One region of the Nocardioides sp. BGA-UO-ETr-FS32 genome, then DNA from elsewhere that is predicted to be linked to it. Evidence: predicted binding sites of a transcription regulator. Region 1 holds the regulator's gene; each other region holds the start of a gene.
What was found. Region 1 encodes LexA, which represses DNA repair genes until DNA is damaged. Its sites were predicted from a motif close to TCGAACANNTGTTCGA; they were not measured.
Positions count from the first base shown of each region.

Region 2: the regulator LexA is predicted to act here: its motif matches at 2,466-2,481, upstream of recA (recombinase RecA).
Region 3: the regulator LexA is predicted to act here: its motif matches at 2,995-3,010, upstream of AC57BS_RS14945 (HNH endonuclease signature motif containing protein).

Region 1 is NZ_JCAQOX010000014.1:320,342-325,067, forward strand. Features, by position in the region: gene AC57BS_RS11395 (alkaline phosphatase D family protein) at 1-415, opposite strand, end outside; gene AC57BS_RS11400 (NAD(P)/FAD-dependent oxidoreductase) at 482-1,699, opposite strand; gene lexA (transcriptional repressor LexA) at 1,757-2,479, opposite strand; gene AC57BS_RS11410 (SDR family NAD(P)-dependent oxidoreductase) at 2,615-3,406, shown strand; gene AC57BS_RS11415 (hypothetical protein) at 3,426-3,596, opposite strand; gene AC57BS_RS11420 (hypothetical protein) at 3,767-3,925, opposite strand; gene AC57BS_RS11425 (LysM peptidoglycan-binding domain-containing protein) at 4,057-4,410, shown strand; gene AC57BS_RS11430 (hypothetical protein) at 4,685-4,726, shown strand, end outside.
Region 2 is NZ_JCAQOX010000016.1:233,844-238,569, reverse strand. Features, by position in the region: gene AC57BS_RS18740 (GNAT family N-acetyltransferase) at 1-8, opposite strand, end outside; gene AC57BS_RS18735 (phosphoribosyltransferase) at 17-508, opposite strand; gene AC57BS_RS18730 (regulatory protein RecX) at 553-1,287, opposite strand; gene recA (recombinase RecA) at 1,277-2,329, opposite strand; gene AC57BS_RS18720 (MFS transporter) at 2,539-3,795, opposite strand; gene AC57BS_RS18715 (DUF3046 domain-containing protein) at 3,792-3,986, opposite strand; gene AC57BS_RS18710 (class I SAM-dependent methyltransferase) at 3,983-4,606, opposite strand; gene AC57BS_RS18705 (DinB family protein) at 4,603-4,726, opposite strand, start outside.
Region 3 is NZ_JCAQOX010000015.1:288,090-292,815, forward strand. Features, by position in the region: partial or broken gene AC57BS_RS14940 (Nramp family divalent metal transporter) at 1-1,225, opposite strand, end outside; gene AC57BS_RS14945 (HNH endonuclease signature motif containing protein) at 1,433-2,917, opposite strand; gene AC57BS_RS14950 (ABC-F family ATP-binding cassette domain-containing protein) at 3,135-4,726, shown strand, end outside.

The sequences.
Region 1 (4,726 bases):
TCCGCGTCCTGCCCACGGGGCTGGTGCGGCTGCCCTGGGCGAAACGGAAGAAGTACGCCGTCGCCGGCCGCAGCCGGGTCGCGTCGACCTTGACCGTGTGGTCGCGCGCCGCGCCGGTGGTGGTGCGTCCACGCCGCACGACGTCGCGGAAGCCCGCGTCGGTGGCCACCTCCCACGTCACGCTCACGTCCGGCCCGACCCCGGAGCCGGGGGTGGCCGCCGGCGTCGGGGTGACGCGGGTCCACAGCACGACCGCATCGGGTAGCGGGTCGCCCGAGGCGACTCCGTGCTGGAACGGCTCGTGCGCGGTCGCGCGGGCACTCGAGGTGGTGCCGGCCACGGTGGCGGCACCGGCGGCGGCGCCGGCACTGCCGGCGATCACGGCTCGTCGGGTGAGGTGTGGTGAGGGGGTCACGGGTGGTTCAACGACGCACCCGCGCGAAGATCACGCCCTGCTGCGAGTGTTCACCCGCCGTTCAGCTCACCCGAACGGGATGCGCCCCCGCAGCGACTCCGGGTCGGCCACCGGGTTCTGGCCGGTCTCCTTGATGACCTCGCGGGCCTTGTCGACGCTGTCCCAGACGTTCCAGAGGACGACCCCGCGGACCTGCCCGGACCTGAGGTAGTAGACGACGCCGGTGCCCATCTCGCCGTCCTTCCAGTCCTCGACCAGGTCGAGCGCGCTGCTGGTCTCGCCGACCGCCTCGTAGCCCGCATCCAGGATGTCGGACCAGAAGAACGGCGTGTAGTCGTACGCCGCGTCGGCGCCGGCCATCACCTTGCCGGCGTGCTCGCCGGACTTCTCGGCGTGGTCGACGTGCTCGACGCGGCGGCGGCCGAGGAGGGCGTCGGGGTAGGACGCGACGTCGCCCGCGGCGTACACGTCGGGGTCGCTGGTGCGGAGGCGGTCGTCGACCACGACGCCGTTGTCGACCTCGAGGCCCGCGGCCTCCGCGAGTCCGGTGCGCGGCAGCACGCCGACGCCGATCACCGCAGCGTCGGCGACGATGTGGGAGTCGTCGTCGAGGCGGATCCGTACGCCCCCGTCGTCCTCCTCGCCACCAGAGACCGAGCCGTGCACGATCGTCACGCCGCGGTCGGCGAGCTCCTTGGTGAGGTGGGCGGCCAGGGCGCGGGGGAACATCTGCTCCTGCACGTCCTCGAGGTCGAGGACGAGGGTGACGTCGATGCCGTTCTGCACCAGCGCCGAGGTGATCTCGGAGCCGATGTAGCCGCCGCCGACGACCGCGACGTGGCTGCCGTTCGCGGCGACCGCGCGCAGCCGCTCGTAGTCGGCGGCCGTGCGGTAGTAGATGACGCGGGGGCCGGGGGCGACGCCCAGCACGCGGGGCTCAGCGCCGGTGGCCAGCAGGAGCTTGCCGTAGCCGACGCTGCTGCCGTCGGCGAGGCGTACGGCGTGGGCGCCGCGGTCGATCGCGGTGACGGTCGTGTCGGTGAGGAGGTCGACGGCGTCGTCGTCCTCGAGGTCACCGGCGAGCGAGCTGCCCTCGAGCGTCGCGTCGTCCTTGAGCCAGAGGTCCTTGGTGAGCACCGGCCGGTAGACCGGCTTGTCGGGCTCGGAGCCGAGCACGCCGATCGAGCCGCTGGCGTCCTCGGCGCGGATGCCCTTGACGGCGCTGGCCGCGGCAACTCCCGCTCCGACGATGACGTAGTCGTAGGTCTTCTCGACGTCGCTCATCTGACCATCGTGTCCCGGGGGTGGGCACCGTTCAATGGCGGCCCACCCCTACGGTGCTCAGAGGCTGCGGAGCACCGCCGTCACGACGCCGAGGATCGTGGCGTTGTCGCCCGGGATCGGGTCGTAGGCGTCGTTGTGGGGGAGCAGCCAGACGTGGCCGTCCTTGCGCTGGAAGGTCTTGACCGTGGCCTCACCGTCGATCATCGCAGCGACGATCTGGCCGTTGGTGGCGGTCTGTTCCTGGCGGATCACGACGTAGTCGCCGTTGCAGATGGCGGCGTCGACCATCGAGTCACCGGAGACCTCGAGCAGGAACAGCGTGCCGTCGCCCACGAGCTGCTTGGGCAGCGGGAACACGTCGGTGACCTGCTCCTCGGCGAGGATCGGGCCACCGGCGGCGATGCGGCCGACGACCGGGATGTTGACCGCGGTGGGGGCGACGTCGCCGATGCCGGTCTCGTCGACGCTGGACTCCTCGCCGCTCGAGATGGAGCGGCGGGCGGCCATCACCTCGGGCAGGAACACCTCGAGGGCGCGGGGCCGGTTGGGGTCGCGCTTGATGAAGCCCTTGCCCTCGAGCACGCGCAGCTGGTGGGCCACGCTGGAGGACGAGGTGAGGCCGACGGCCTGGCCGATCTCGCGCATCGACGGCGGGTATCCCTTGGTCTCGAGCGAGTCCTTGATCGTGGCGAGCACGCGCTGCTGGCGCGGCGTCAGCCCGGTGGCGTCCGGGGGGCCGTCGGGCATCTCGATGACGTTCTTGTCGTCCTGCTTGGCCATGGCGTCCTCCACTGCGGGGTGCTCCCACCGTCCGCGCCGGGCGGGAGCCGTGCGCTCACCGTAGCCCTCCGGGAGCCGTGGGATCAAACACCTGTTCGAAGCCGCGTGTCGCTACTTTGTCGCTAGTGTCGGCGGATGCAGACCTCGTGCGTCGTCACCGGTGGAGCCCGCGGGATCGGGCGTGGGATCGCGGAGCTGATGGTCGCGCGCGGCCACGCCGTCGTGATCGGCGACCTCGACGGGTGGGCGGGCGCTGCGACGGCGGCGGAGATCGGCGCGGTCGCGGGCCTCGCGCAGGACGTACGCGATCCCGCCTCCCACGTCCTGGTCGCGGAGGAGGCGGCGCGCCACGGGGCGCTGACGTCGTGGTTCAACAACGCCGGCGTCGGCGACGACGGCGCCCTGACCTCGCTGTCGGAGAAGCAGGTCCGTCGCCTCGTGGAGGTCAACCTGCTCGGGACGACGTGGGGCACCCGCGCCGCGCTGGCGGCCTTCGGGCCGGCCGGGGGAGACGTCGTCAACGTCGCCTCGTTGTCCGGGCTCGGGCCGGTGCCTGGCTACAGCATGTACGCCGCGACGAAGGCCGCGGTCGTCTCGCTGTCGGCGTCGGTCAACGCCGAGGCGCCGCGCGGGGTCCGGGTCCACGCGCTGTGCCCCGACGGGGTGGACACCGCGATGCTGGCCGCGCAGGACCCGAACGGCCTCGGCTCGCAGCTGACCCACTCCGGCGGCCCGATCCTCGGCGTGGCCGAGGTCGCCCAGGCGGCCGTCGCGCTGGTGGGCTCGCGCCGCGTGGTGCGGACCCTGCCGGGCTGGCGCGGGGGAGTGGTACGCGGCGCCGCGCTCGCACCGGGCGTCACGCAGCACGCCGCGTCGCTGTTCGCGGCGCAGGGGCGCCGCGCGATGCGCCGCCGCGCCGCCCGCTGAGCGGTCTCCTCGATCGGGGTCAGGGCAGTCGCACCTGGCCGTGCTTCATCTTCCAGAGGAAGTACTTCTCGAAGCCGAGCTTCATCGCGTGCGCCTGCGGGCCGGGGATCAGCACGCCGTGCTTGCGCGGCGGCAGCATCTTGTCGGCGAGGATGATGACGCCGTTGTTGCCGGCGTCCATCACGCACACGGCGGGGATGTCGCCGAACGCCTTGTGCGCGTCGGGTGCCTCACCCTTGACCTGCGCGGCGATGTGCGACCGCTGCCGTGCGGAGGATGACCTCCTGGCCGGGGAACGGCGGGATCATCGCGTACCCGAAGTCGAGCGTGCGCGCGTCGGCCAGCACCAGCCGGCCTTCTTCAGCTGTAGCTGGTGTTGAAGAGGAACTCGTACGCCGCGCCGAAGCAGCCGGCGCCCTGGGTCGCGCCGGTTGCGGGTAGGTCCGTTGATCCCCTCCGGACCAAGCCCTTCAGGGGATCGAACATTTGTTCGTCACGGTGCTTGACCTGTTCGAACACGTGCTCTAGCGTCGTACACACGTTCGATCGAACGTCTGATCGACCTCCGGTGGCCCAGGCCACTGTCGGTGGGTCCGACTAGACATTCGCTCGACAGAGACATCCGGCTGAATCTTCCCCAGGAGGCCACCATGAGCACCCTCAGCCTTGCCCCCGCTTTCGCTCCCGTCCCCGTACGCCGCGGCTCGACCGTGCGGCTGACCCGACGCGGGCGGCTCGTGGTCTTCCTGACTTCGCTGTTCCTCGTGCTCGCCGCGGCCTTCATGCTCGCCGGCGGCGCCGTCGGCACCGACGAGGCCGGCCAGCCCGCCCCGACCGAGATCGTCCAGGTCGCACCCGGCGACACCCTGTGGGGGATCGCCAGCGAGATCGCGACCGACGGCGACGTCCGCTCCATGATGAACGAGATCGAGCGGCTCAACGCCCTCGAGTCCGCCGGCCTTGCCGCCGGCCAGAAGCTCCGCGTCCCTGTCGTCTCCGACTGACGCGCGAGGCCTCCATCAGCCGCTTCGACCCCGGCTGGTGGAACCAAGGGGAAGACCGAGGGGCGGGCCTGTGGGCCCGCCCCTCGGCGCATTTCAGTTTCGGTGGTCGCGCCTTCGACGGTCGGGTAGCCCGCCTTCGATGGTCGCGTAGGCCGTGAAGCGGTGCCCTGAGTGCCGGTGAGGGACGAGCCGGCGTATCTTCTCGGGCGCCGGGTTGTCCACAGGCTTTGCCATGGGTCTGGTTCAGAACGCACCCGAATGGGTAGTTTCACCCGTGCTGACGTTGTTCTCGGGAAGGCACTTCATGCACGTACGC
Region 2 (4,726 bases), on a different contig from region 1:
GCTTCCACGACGCCGGTCAGTGGGCGAGCGCGTCCGGGTCGACGACGGGTGGCAGGACCGACCACGGGAAGTCGATCCATCGCTCGGTCCGACGCCACACGTAGTCGGCCTTGATGACCGACTGGGGCTTCTCGTAGATCACGACCGTGCGGGCCTCCGCGACGTGGCCCGCGCAGAACTCGTGGACGAGCTCGAGGGTGCGCCCGGTGTCCGCGACGTCGTCGGCGATCAGCACCTTGAGCCCCGACAGTTCGACGACCGCCGGGGTGGGGGGCAGCATGATCGGGACGTCGAGCCGCTCGTCGACCCCGGTGTAGAACTCCACGTTGACCACCGAGATGTTCTTCACCGCCAACGCGTAGCCCAGGCCCATCCCGAGGGCCAGGCCGCCCCGCGCGATCGCGAGGACCAAGTCGGGCCGGAAGCCCGAGTCGGCGACCTGTTGTGCCAGCTCGCGCGTCGCGGTGCCGAACAGGTCGTAGGTGAGGACCTCGCGCTCGTTGCTCACCGGCCCATCCCACCAGAGCCGCGGCGCCGGACGGAAGGGCGACCCTAGAAGTCGGGCGGGTCGAGGTCGTCCGCGGCGTCGGGGTCGTCCCCGTCGTCGAGCGCCTCACGCACCACCGAGAACGCCAGCCCAGCTCCGTAGCCCTTGCGGGCCAGCAGCCCGGCGAGGCGCCGGGTGGCCACCGGCCGGTCGAGGCCGCGCATGGTGCGCAGCTTCTTGTCGACGAGTGCCCGGGCGGCGACCCGCTGGTCGGTCTCGTCGATCTGCTCGAGCGCCGCTTTGGCCTCGTCGTCGCCGACACCCTTGCGACGCAGCTCCTGGGCCAGGGCCCGCGGAGCAAGTCCGCGGCTGCGGTGCCGGCTCTCGACCCACTGCCGGGCGTAGGCCGCGTCATCGATGAGACCGACCTCGGTGAACCGGTCGAGCAGGTCGCCCGCCAGCTCGTCGGGTACGCCCCTGCCGGCCAGCTTGTCGGCGAGCTCCTGGCGGGAGCGGGCCTGACCGGTCAGGGCGTCGAGCAGGATCCTGCGGGCCACCGCCTCGGGATCTGCCTCGACCTCCGCGGCGGCAGCCTCCTCGCGGGCGATCCTGGCCGCCTCCCGCTCCTCCCACGTCCGGGTGCGACCCCGGCCGTCCTTGCGGGTGGAGCGGCCGCCCTTGCGCTTGGCGCGAGCGGGACCCGGCTCGGTCGGCGTGGGTGGGGTCTCCCCCACCCACGCCTGCACGCCGAGTCCGACGTCACCGGCCCACGAGGGCGGCGGACGGTCCTCAGAAGTCATTGACCCCGATGGGCTCGTCACTCAGCTCGTCGGCGGGCTTGTCGACGGCCGGGATGACGCCCAGCTTCTCCAGGATGAGCTTCTCGATCTCGTTGGCGAGGTCGGGGTTGTCCTTGAGGAAGTTGCGCGAGTTCTCCTTGCCCTGGCCGAGCTGGTCGCCCTCGTAGGTGTACCAGGCGCCGGCCTTGCGGATGATGCCCGCCTCGACGCCCACGTCGATGAGGCCGCCCTCGCGGCTGATGCCCTTGCCGTACATGATGTCGAACTCGGCCTGCTTGAACGGCGGGGCCACCTTGTTCTTGACGACCTTGACGCGGGTGCGGTTGCCGACCATGTCGGTGCCGTCCTTGAGCGTCTCGATGCGGCGCACGTCGAGGCGCACCGAGGAGTAGAACTTCAGCGCGCGACCACCGGTGGTGGTCTCGGGCGAGCCGAACATGACGCCGATCTTCTCGCGCAGCTGGTTGATGAAGATCGCGGTGGTGCCGGAGTTGTTGAGGGCACCGGTCATCTTGCGCAGCGCCTGGCTCATCAGGCGGGCCTGGAGGCCGACGTGGCTGTCGCCCATCTCGCCCTCGATCTCGGCACGGGGCACGAGCGCGGCCACGGAGTCGATGACGATCAGCGACAGGGCGCCCGAGCGGATCAGCATGTCGGCGATCTCGAGCGCCTGCTCGCCGGAGTCGGGCTGGGAGACCAGCAGCGCGTCGGTGTCGACGCCGAGGGCCTTGGCGTAGTCGGGGTCGAGCGCGTGCTCGGCGTCGATGAAGGCGACGATGCCGCCCGCTGCCTGGGCGCTGGCCACCGCGTGGAGGGCGACCGTCGTCTTTCCGGAGGACTCCGGGCCGTAGATCTCGACCACGCGTCCGCGCGGCAGACCGCCGAGGCCGAGGGCCACGTCGAGGGCGATCGACCCGGTGGGGATCACCTCGAGCGGGGCACGCGTCTCGTCGCCCAGTCGCATGACCGAGCCCTTGCCGAACTGCTTCTCCACCTGTGCGAGCGCGGCGTCGAGGGCCTTCTCGCGGTCTGCACCAGCCATTGCTGTGTCCCGTTCTCTCGTCGTGTGTGTGAGGTACTTCTCCGACGCTAGGGCGAGCCACCGACAGTCCCTGATCAGGACCGTCGCACGCTGTGGACAACCTCGCCCCTCGTCGTACCTGTGGATGAACAGTAGCCCGAACAGGTGTTCGACGCAGCGTCCCGACGCGGCGTGTCGCGCGCGTTCTCGGACGTGTCCGCGTACGGGGATCAGGCGTGCCGGCGCGTGACCCACCCGGCGGCCAGGACGGTGCCGGCGAGCAGTGCGGCGAACAGCGCGAGGGCCGGATAGCCCATCACCCCGACGATGACGCCGGCGAGCGCCCCGCCGCCCGCGGCGGTGAGGGCCATCGCCATGTCGGAGGTGCCCTGCACGTCGGTGCGTGCCTCGATGGGCGTGCGGTCGGCGATCACGGTCGAGGCCGCCACGGTCGCGCAGGACCAGCCGAGGCCGAGCAGGAACAGCCCGCTGAGGATCTGCCACGACGAGCCCTCCGGCGAGAGCCCGCACAGCGCCAGGGACACGAGCAGGACCGCTCCCCCGGTGACCAGGACGGCGGAGCGCCCGAAACGGTCGGCGGCCCACCCGACGACCGGGGAGAAGGCGAACATGCCGAGCACGTGGACCGAGATGACGAACCCGATGACCTCGAGCTGCGCGCCGCCGTGCTCCATGTGCAGCGGCGTCATGATCATCACCGAGACCATCGCAGCGTGGGCGCAGGCCATCGCCACGACCGCTGCGCCGACGGCCGGGACCTCGCGCACGACCGTGACGAAGCGGCCCCAGGACCGGCCGCGCTCCTCCGGTCCGGTGGCCGGGACGACGCCGGCGGCCTCCTGGGCGAGGAGCAGCGGGTCGGGTCGCAGCCGCAGCCAGACCCAGCCGGCGGCGAGGACGAGCACCACCGCACCGATCGCGAAGCCGCCGGTCAGCTCGGGGATGCCGAGGGAGCGGGCGGTCGAGCCGCCGACCCCGACGAGGTTGGGCCCGGCGACCGCGCCCACGGTCGTCGCCCACACGACGACGGAGAGGGCCCGGGCGCGGTGCTCCTCGGTGGCCAGGTCGGTCGCGGCGTAGCGCGACCCGCTGTTGACCGCCGAGGTCGCGCCCAGCAGGACGGCTCCGGTGAGCAGGACCGCCATCGAGTCCACGACGCCCGCCACCACGGCGAGCACGGCGCCGGTCGCGCCCACCAGGTAGCCGGCGACCAGTCCGACGCGACGGCCACGGCGCCGCATCACGCGCGCCAGTGCGTACGCCGCGAGGGCCGTGCCGAGCACCTGGCAGGTCTGCGCGAGCCCGGCCATGGTCTCGCTGCCGGAGATGTCGCGGGCCAGGAGCGAGGCCGTCGCCACGCCGATGGTGACACCGACGGCACCCACGGCCTGCGAGACCACGAGGGTCCGGACGGTGTGCCGCTGGACGTCTGCGAGGTCGAGCCCCGCGTCGAGGCGGGTCGTCACCGCTCGCTGTCCGGGAGCTCGAGGTGGCGGCGCACGGCCGCCCAGACCTGCTTGGGCGGGACGCCGGCGGCGAGGGCCTCCTGCGTCGTGCGGCCGTCGAGCTCGCGCACGACGGTGAGCTCGGCCCACGTCCGTGAGTAGGCCCGGCCCAGGGTGTCGTCGAGCCGCGCCCAGAACTCCGTGTGCCTCATGCCGACACCCCATCACGGACCGCCGACACCTCGAGCCACGACTCCCCTCGGCTGCGGACGAGCCCTGCCCGGACGGCGACGTCCACCCAGCCCGCGGCCGTGACGGCCTCGGCGAGCGCAGGTGCGCGCCAGTAGGTGAAGTGCCGCGGGCGGGCGACCGCGCCGTGGGTCGACCACCCCTCCCCGTCGCCCTCCTTCAGCGTCGCGCGCAGCAGGCCGCCGGGGCGGGTGACGGCGGCCAGACGAGCCAGCACCGTCGGCAGGTCGGCCCGGGCGACGTGGAGCAGGGACGCGTTGGCCCACACCGCGTCGTACGGGCCCTCCGTCGAGGTGAGGTCGTCGACGAGCGGGTCGAGCAGGTCGCAGACGTGTCCCTGCCCGCGCAGCAGCGCGACGAATCCGGGGGTGACGTCGGTGCGGCGTACGGCGAGGCCGAGCGACTCCATCAGCAGCGCGTCGCGACCACCGCCCGAGCCGACCTCCAGCACGCGCGCGCCGGCGCCGAGCCGCAGCGCCAGGTCCTCGAGGGCGGTCCGCACCGGGTCGGGCACCGCCGCCGTGGCCGCGGCGTACGACGCAGCGTCGAGGTCGTAGGCGCGCACCGTCTCGCTTTCGGTCATCCGGCGCCCACGTCGTGGAGGTGGTGCACGACGTCGTGCAGGTGGTAGCGGCCGAGGCTCTCGACGGTGAACTCGTCGCCGTTGGAGCGCAGACCACGCCGCGCACGCGCGGCGTCGGTG
Region 3 (4,726 bases), on a different contig from region 1:
CGTTGACGCAGAGCGCGACGAAGGCCAGCGCGATGATCGCCATCAGCACGTTGGAGTGGATCTTGTTGCGCCACTCCGCCGGGGTGCGGTCGGTGTTGAGCAGCCAGAGCAGGGTGATCGCCAGGAATGGCATGAAGAAGGCGCCCAGCACGCCGTAGGCGAGGATCAGCCAGACCGGCTTGCCGAGGAACATCATCACCATCGGCGGGAAGGTCAGCCAGAGGATGTAGACCCGGTACCACTTGCCTCCGGCGCGGGCGTCGGCCTCGTCGCCGTCGGTCACGTTGGTCATGAAGTCGGCGAACATCAGGCTGACGCCGTTCCACACGCCGCCCAGCGACGACATCGCGGCGGCCCAGAAGCCCAGCAGGAAGAGCTTGCCGGCCCACTGGCCGTAGCGGTCCTGCAGCACCACGCCGAGGTCGAGGAGTCCCGCGTCGCCGGTCTCGATCGCGACGCTGGTCGAGTAGAGCAGCTCGGCGCCGACCACGAGGGTCGCGAGGACGAAGATGCCGGTGACGACGTAGGCGACGGTGTTGTCGATGCGCATGACCCGCATGTAGGCCGGGGAGCTCCAGCCCTTCTCGCGCAGCCAGTAGCCGTAGGCGGCGAGGGTGATGGTGCCGCCGACGCCGCCGGCGAGGGCGAGGGTGTTGACCAGTCAGTCCTCGGGGATCCGCAGGACCAGGCCGGTGAGGAGCTCGCCGAGGTTGGGCAGGGTCAGCAGCGCGGCCCCGACCATCGTGACGAACATGATGCCGACCAGAGCGGCGAGGACCTTCTCGAAGACGTTGTAGCGCCCGGCCCACACCAGCACCAGGCCGAGGACGCCCGACAGGATGCCCCACCAGGTCGTCGACAGGACTCCGGTCAGCCCGGCGAGGGCGAGGCCGGTGCCGGCCATGGCGGCGGCACCGTAGACGAAGCCCCAGATGACGATGTACGGCGCGAAGTACCACGTCGTCCAGGCTCCGAGCGAGCGCCAGCCCTCGAAGATCGTCCGGCCGGTCGAGAGGCAGTAGCGGCCCGCGCCCTCGACGAGCACGATCTTCATGAGGCACCCGACGACCACGCACCACAGCAGCGTGTAGCCGAACTTCTGCCCCGCGATGAGGGTCGCCACGAGGTCGGCCGCACCGACGCCGGTCGCCGCGACGACGAGCCCGGGTCCGATGATGCGCCAGCGGGGGACGGTGGTCTGCTCTTCCGAGGTGGAGGTCGCCATGGCCAGCACCCTAACCGTGGTCTAGACCACAGGTCATCGCGAGAAGATCTGCCTGCCCGCCGGAGTGCACGCGGTCCGAGTCGAAGACCCTCAGCGCGCTGATGGGCACGCGTCCCGTCCTGGTGCTCAGCACGAGCGCCGGCGAGTTGCTGACCCGAGCGTGCCTGTGACCCCGCCTTGGCGTGAGAGGCGGGGTGTGGGGCGGGGTCATCGTCGGCGTGGTCGCGGGATGCCCGGCGGTGCCGGTGGGTCGAGCGCGGTGGTGCCGGTCCGGTCGCGTCGGTAGCGGTGGCCGTGGGGTGAGGTCCACTCGAACACCCCGTTCTCGACCATCGCGTAGCGCCAGGCGGAGTGGGTCTTGAGGCGGTGGTGGAAGCGGCACAGGCAGGCGAGGTTGTCGGTCCGCGTGGGACCGGGCTGGGGTCTGCCCTCGGCCTCGGCGTCGTGGTCGTACGCGACGATGTGGTCGACGTCGCAGCCTCGGGCCGGTCTCGTGCACCGCGGGAAGACGCACGTGCGATCCCGGAGCTGTACTTGCTCACGGATCCGGTCGGGGATCTCGTAGCCCTGCGCGGTGAGCTGGGCGTTGAGGTCGATGACCGGCTTGATCGCGACCTTGGTGCGCGAGTCGGCGCACCACGACCGGACCTGGTCGAGCAGGACGAGGCGCTGCCCGTTCTCGATGCGCCCGGTGGGACCGAACACCGTCTGCTCACCGACCACCGATGCGTCGAAGTGGGCGTGGATGACGACCTCACGAGCGGCAGGCAGGCTCGGCTGGTCTTCGGCGTCGGCGTCGGCGTTGGTGTCGGCGTCGGCGTTGGTGTCGGTGGCTGAGGTGCGAGCGTCGACACCACCGTCCGGTGCTGCACCGTCCTGGAATGCGAGGTCGAGCGCGGTCTGCGTCCGGGCGAGCTCACCGAGGGCCTTGGCCCGACGTGCGTCGAGTGGCAGCTGCGATCCGAGGGCCTTCTGCGTGGCGGCGTGGTGGGCGACGGCTCGGTCGAGGTCGAGGGCGTCGGCGATGTCGAGGTCGGCTTCCAGGTGCAGGGTGCCGGCGTAGTGCACGTCGTCCTTGTTCACCGTGACGTGGCGAGGGTCGACGGCGAGGTAGCCGTCCTCGGGGTCCTTCGTGGGGTCCGCGACGGCGAGGTCGTAGCGCTTGATCGTCTCGGCGACGAGCCGGTCGAGCTGCGCGGACCCGATCCTCCCGGCGACGGCGGCGACCTGGGAGTCGACGAACCCGGCCGCCTGGACCGTCAGCGGGGTGGTGGCGTGGATCGTGGCCTCCGCGATCGCGCGGGCCCGCCACGCCGGAACCAGGCCGGCGTGGACCTGCTCCCAGAGCCGGGGCAGCCGGTGCCGAAGCTCGAGGGCGTGACCGATCAGCTTCTTCGCCGCCGTCGGAGAGATGCTGAGGACGGTGCCGAGCTCGGCGACGCAGAACTCCGCCACCAGCGGGGCGCCGTCGCCGGCGATGGGCTCTTCGTGCTCACACCCCGGGACCGTGAACGAGGCGGCGTCGTGGATCGACTCGGGTGGGTGCAGGTCCGCCCACCGGGCGGCAAGGACGAGCTGGTCGGCCGCGGCCCGGTCCTCGGCGGTCTTGCGGTCGCGGATCGCGGACAGCAGCTCGGAGGCCGAGAGGTCGTCTGCGACCTCTCGTATCTCGGCTGCCATTCCGTCGATCATGTGCTCGATTGTAGTTGTCGGGTCCGACAGTCGGCCATGCCTGTGGACATCTGCTGGCCAGGGTTTCTCGGCGGGTTTCGAACGGGACTTCGTCGCACTCAACCACCGGGGCTGGGGCCGGCTTCCTCGACCACCGAACAGCACGCACCTCGGCCTGCGGGCCTCGAGTCGTTTAACCCCGCGACGCGGAGGGCGCGGGGTTGCGACAATCCTGCTCGTGGGACACGTCGACGTTGCTGGAGTGCGCTACGAGCTGCCGGACGGCCGGGTGCTGCTCGACGACGTCAGCTTCCGGGTGGGGGACGGCCAGAAGGTCGCCCTGGTGGGGGCGAACGGTGCCGGCAAGACCACCCTCCTGCGGATCGTGACCGGCGACGTCACGCCGCACGCGGGCGTGGTCACCCGGTCAGGCGGCCTCGGCGTGATGCGGCAGTTCGTCGGCCACGGGGGTGCCGACGAGACGGTCGCCGACCTGCTGCTGTCCGTGGCGCCGGCCGACGTACGCCGGTGGGCGCAGGAGGTCGCGGCCCAGGAGCTGCGGCTCATGGACGACGACAGCGAGTCGGTGCAGATGGCGTACGCCGGGGCGCTCGGCCACTACGGCGACGTCGGCGGCTACGACCTCGAGGTCGTCTGGGACAAGGTCACCACCGCGGCGATGGGCATGCCCTACGACCGCGCGAAGTACCGCGCGCTCACCACCCTCTCCGGCGGTGAGCAGAAGCGCCTCGTGCTGGAGTACCTGCTCCAGGGGCCGGACCAGGTCCTGCTGCTCGACGAGCCGGACAACTACCTCGACGTGCCGGGCAAGATCTGGCTGGAGGAGCGCATCCGCGAGTCGGCCAAGACGATCCTGTTCATCAGCCACGACCGCGAGCTGCTCAACAACACCGCGACCCGCATCGTGACCGTCGAGCTCGGCAGCGCCGGCAACCTCGTGTGGACCCACCCCGGCGGCTTCGCGAGCTATCACCAGGCGCGCGCCGAGCGGTTCGAGCGGTTCGAGGAGCTGCGCCGGCGCTGGGACGAGGAGTACGCCAAGCTGCGCGCGCAGATGCTGATGTACAAGCAGAAGGCGGCGTACAACTCCGACATGGCCAGCCGCTACCAGGCGGCCCAGACCCGCCTGAAGAAGTTCGAGGACGCCGGTCCGCCGACGGAGCAGCCGCGCGAGCAGCAGGTGAAGATGCGGCTCAAGGGTGGGCGTACGGGGAAGCGGGCCGTGGTGTGCACCGACCTCGAGCTCACCGACCTGATGCGCCCGTTCGACCTCGAGGTCTGGTACGGAGAACGGGTGGCCGTGCTGGGCTCCAACGGGTCCGGCAAGTCGCACTTCCTGCGCCTCCTGGCCGCAGGCGGCAGCGATCCCGACGTCGAGCACCAGCCCGTCGGCGCGCCTCCCGCGCCGGTCGCGCACACCGGCAGCGCCAAGCTCGGTGCGCGGGTCCGACCGGGATGGTTCGTCCAGACCCACGAGCACCCCGAGCTGGTCGGCCGCACGCTGCTGGAGATCCTGCACCGCGGCGACGACCACCGCGACGGCATGGGCCGTGAGGCGGCGAGCCGGGTGCTCGACCGCTACGAGCTGGCGCACGCCGGCGAGCAGCGGTTCGAGTCGCTGAGCGGCGGGCAGCAGGCGCGCTTCCAGATCCTGCTGCTCGAGCTGTCCGGCGCGACGCTGCTGCTCCTCGACGAGCCGACCGACAACCTCGATGTGCAGTCCGCGGAGGCGCTGGAGGCGGGGCTCGAGGCCTTCGACGGGACCGTCCTGGCGGTGACGCACGACCGCTGGTTCGCGCGGGGCTTCGA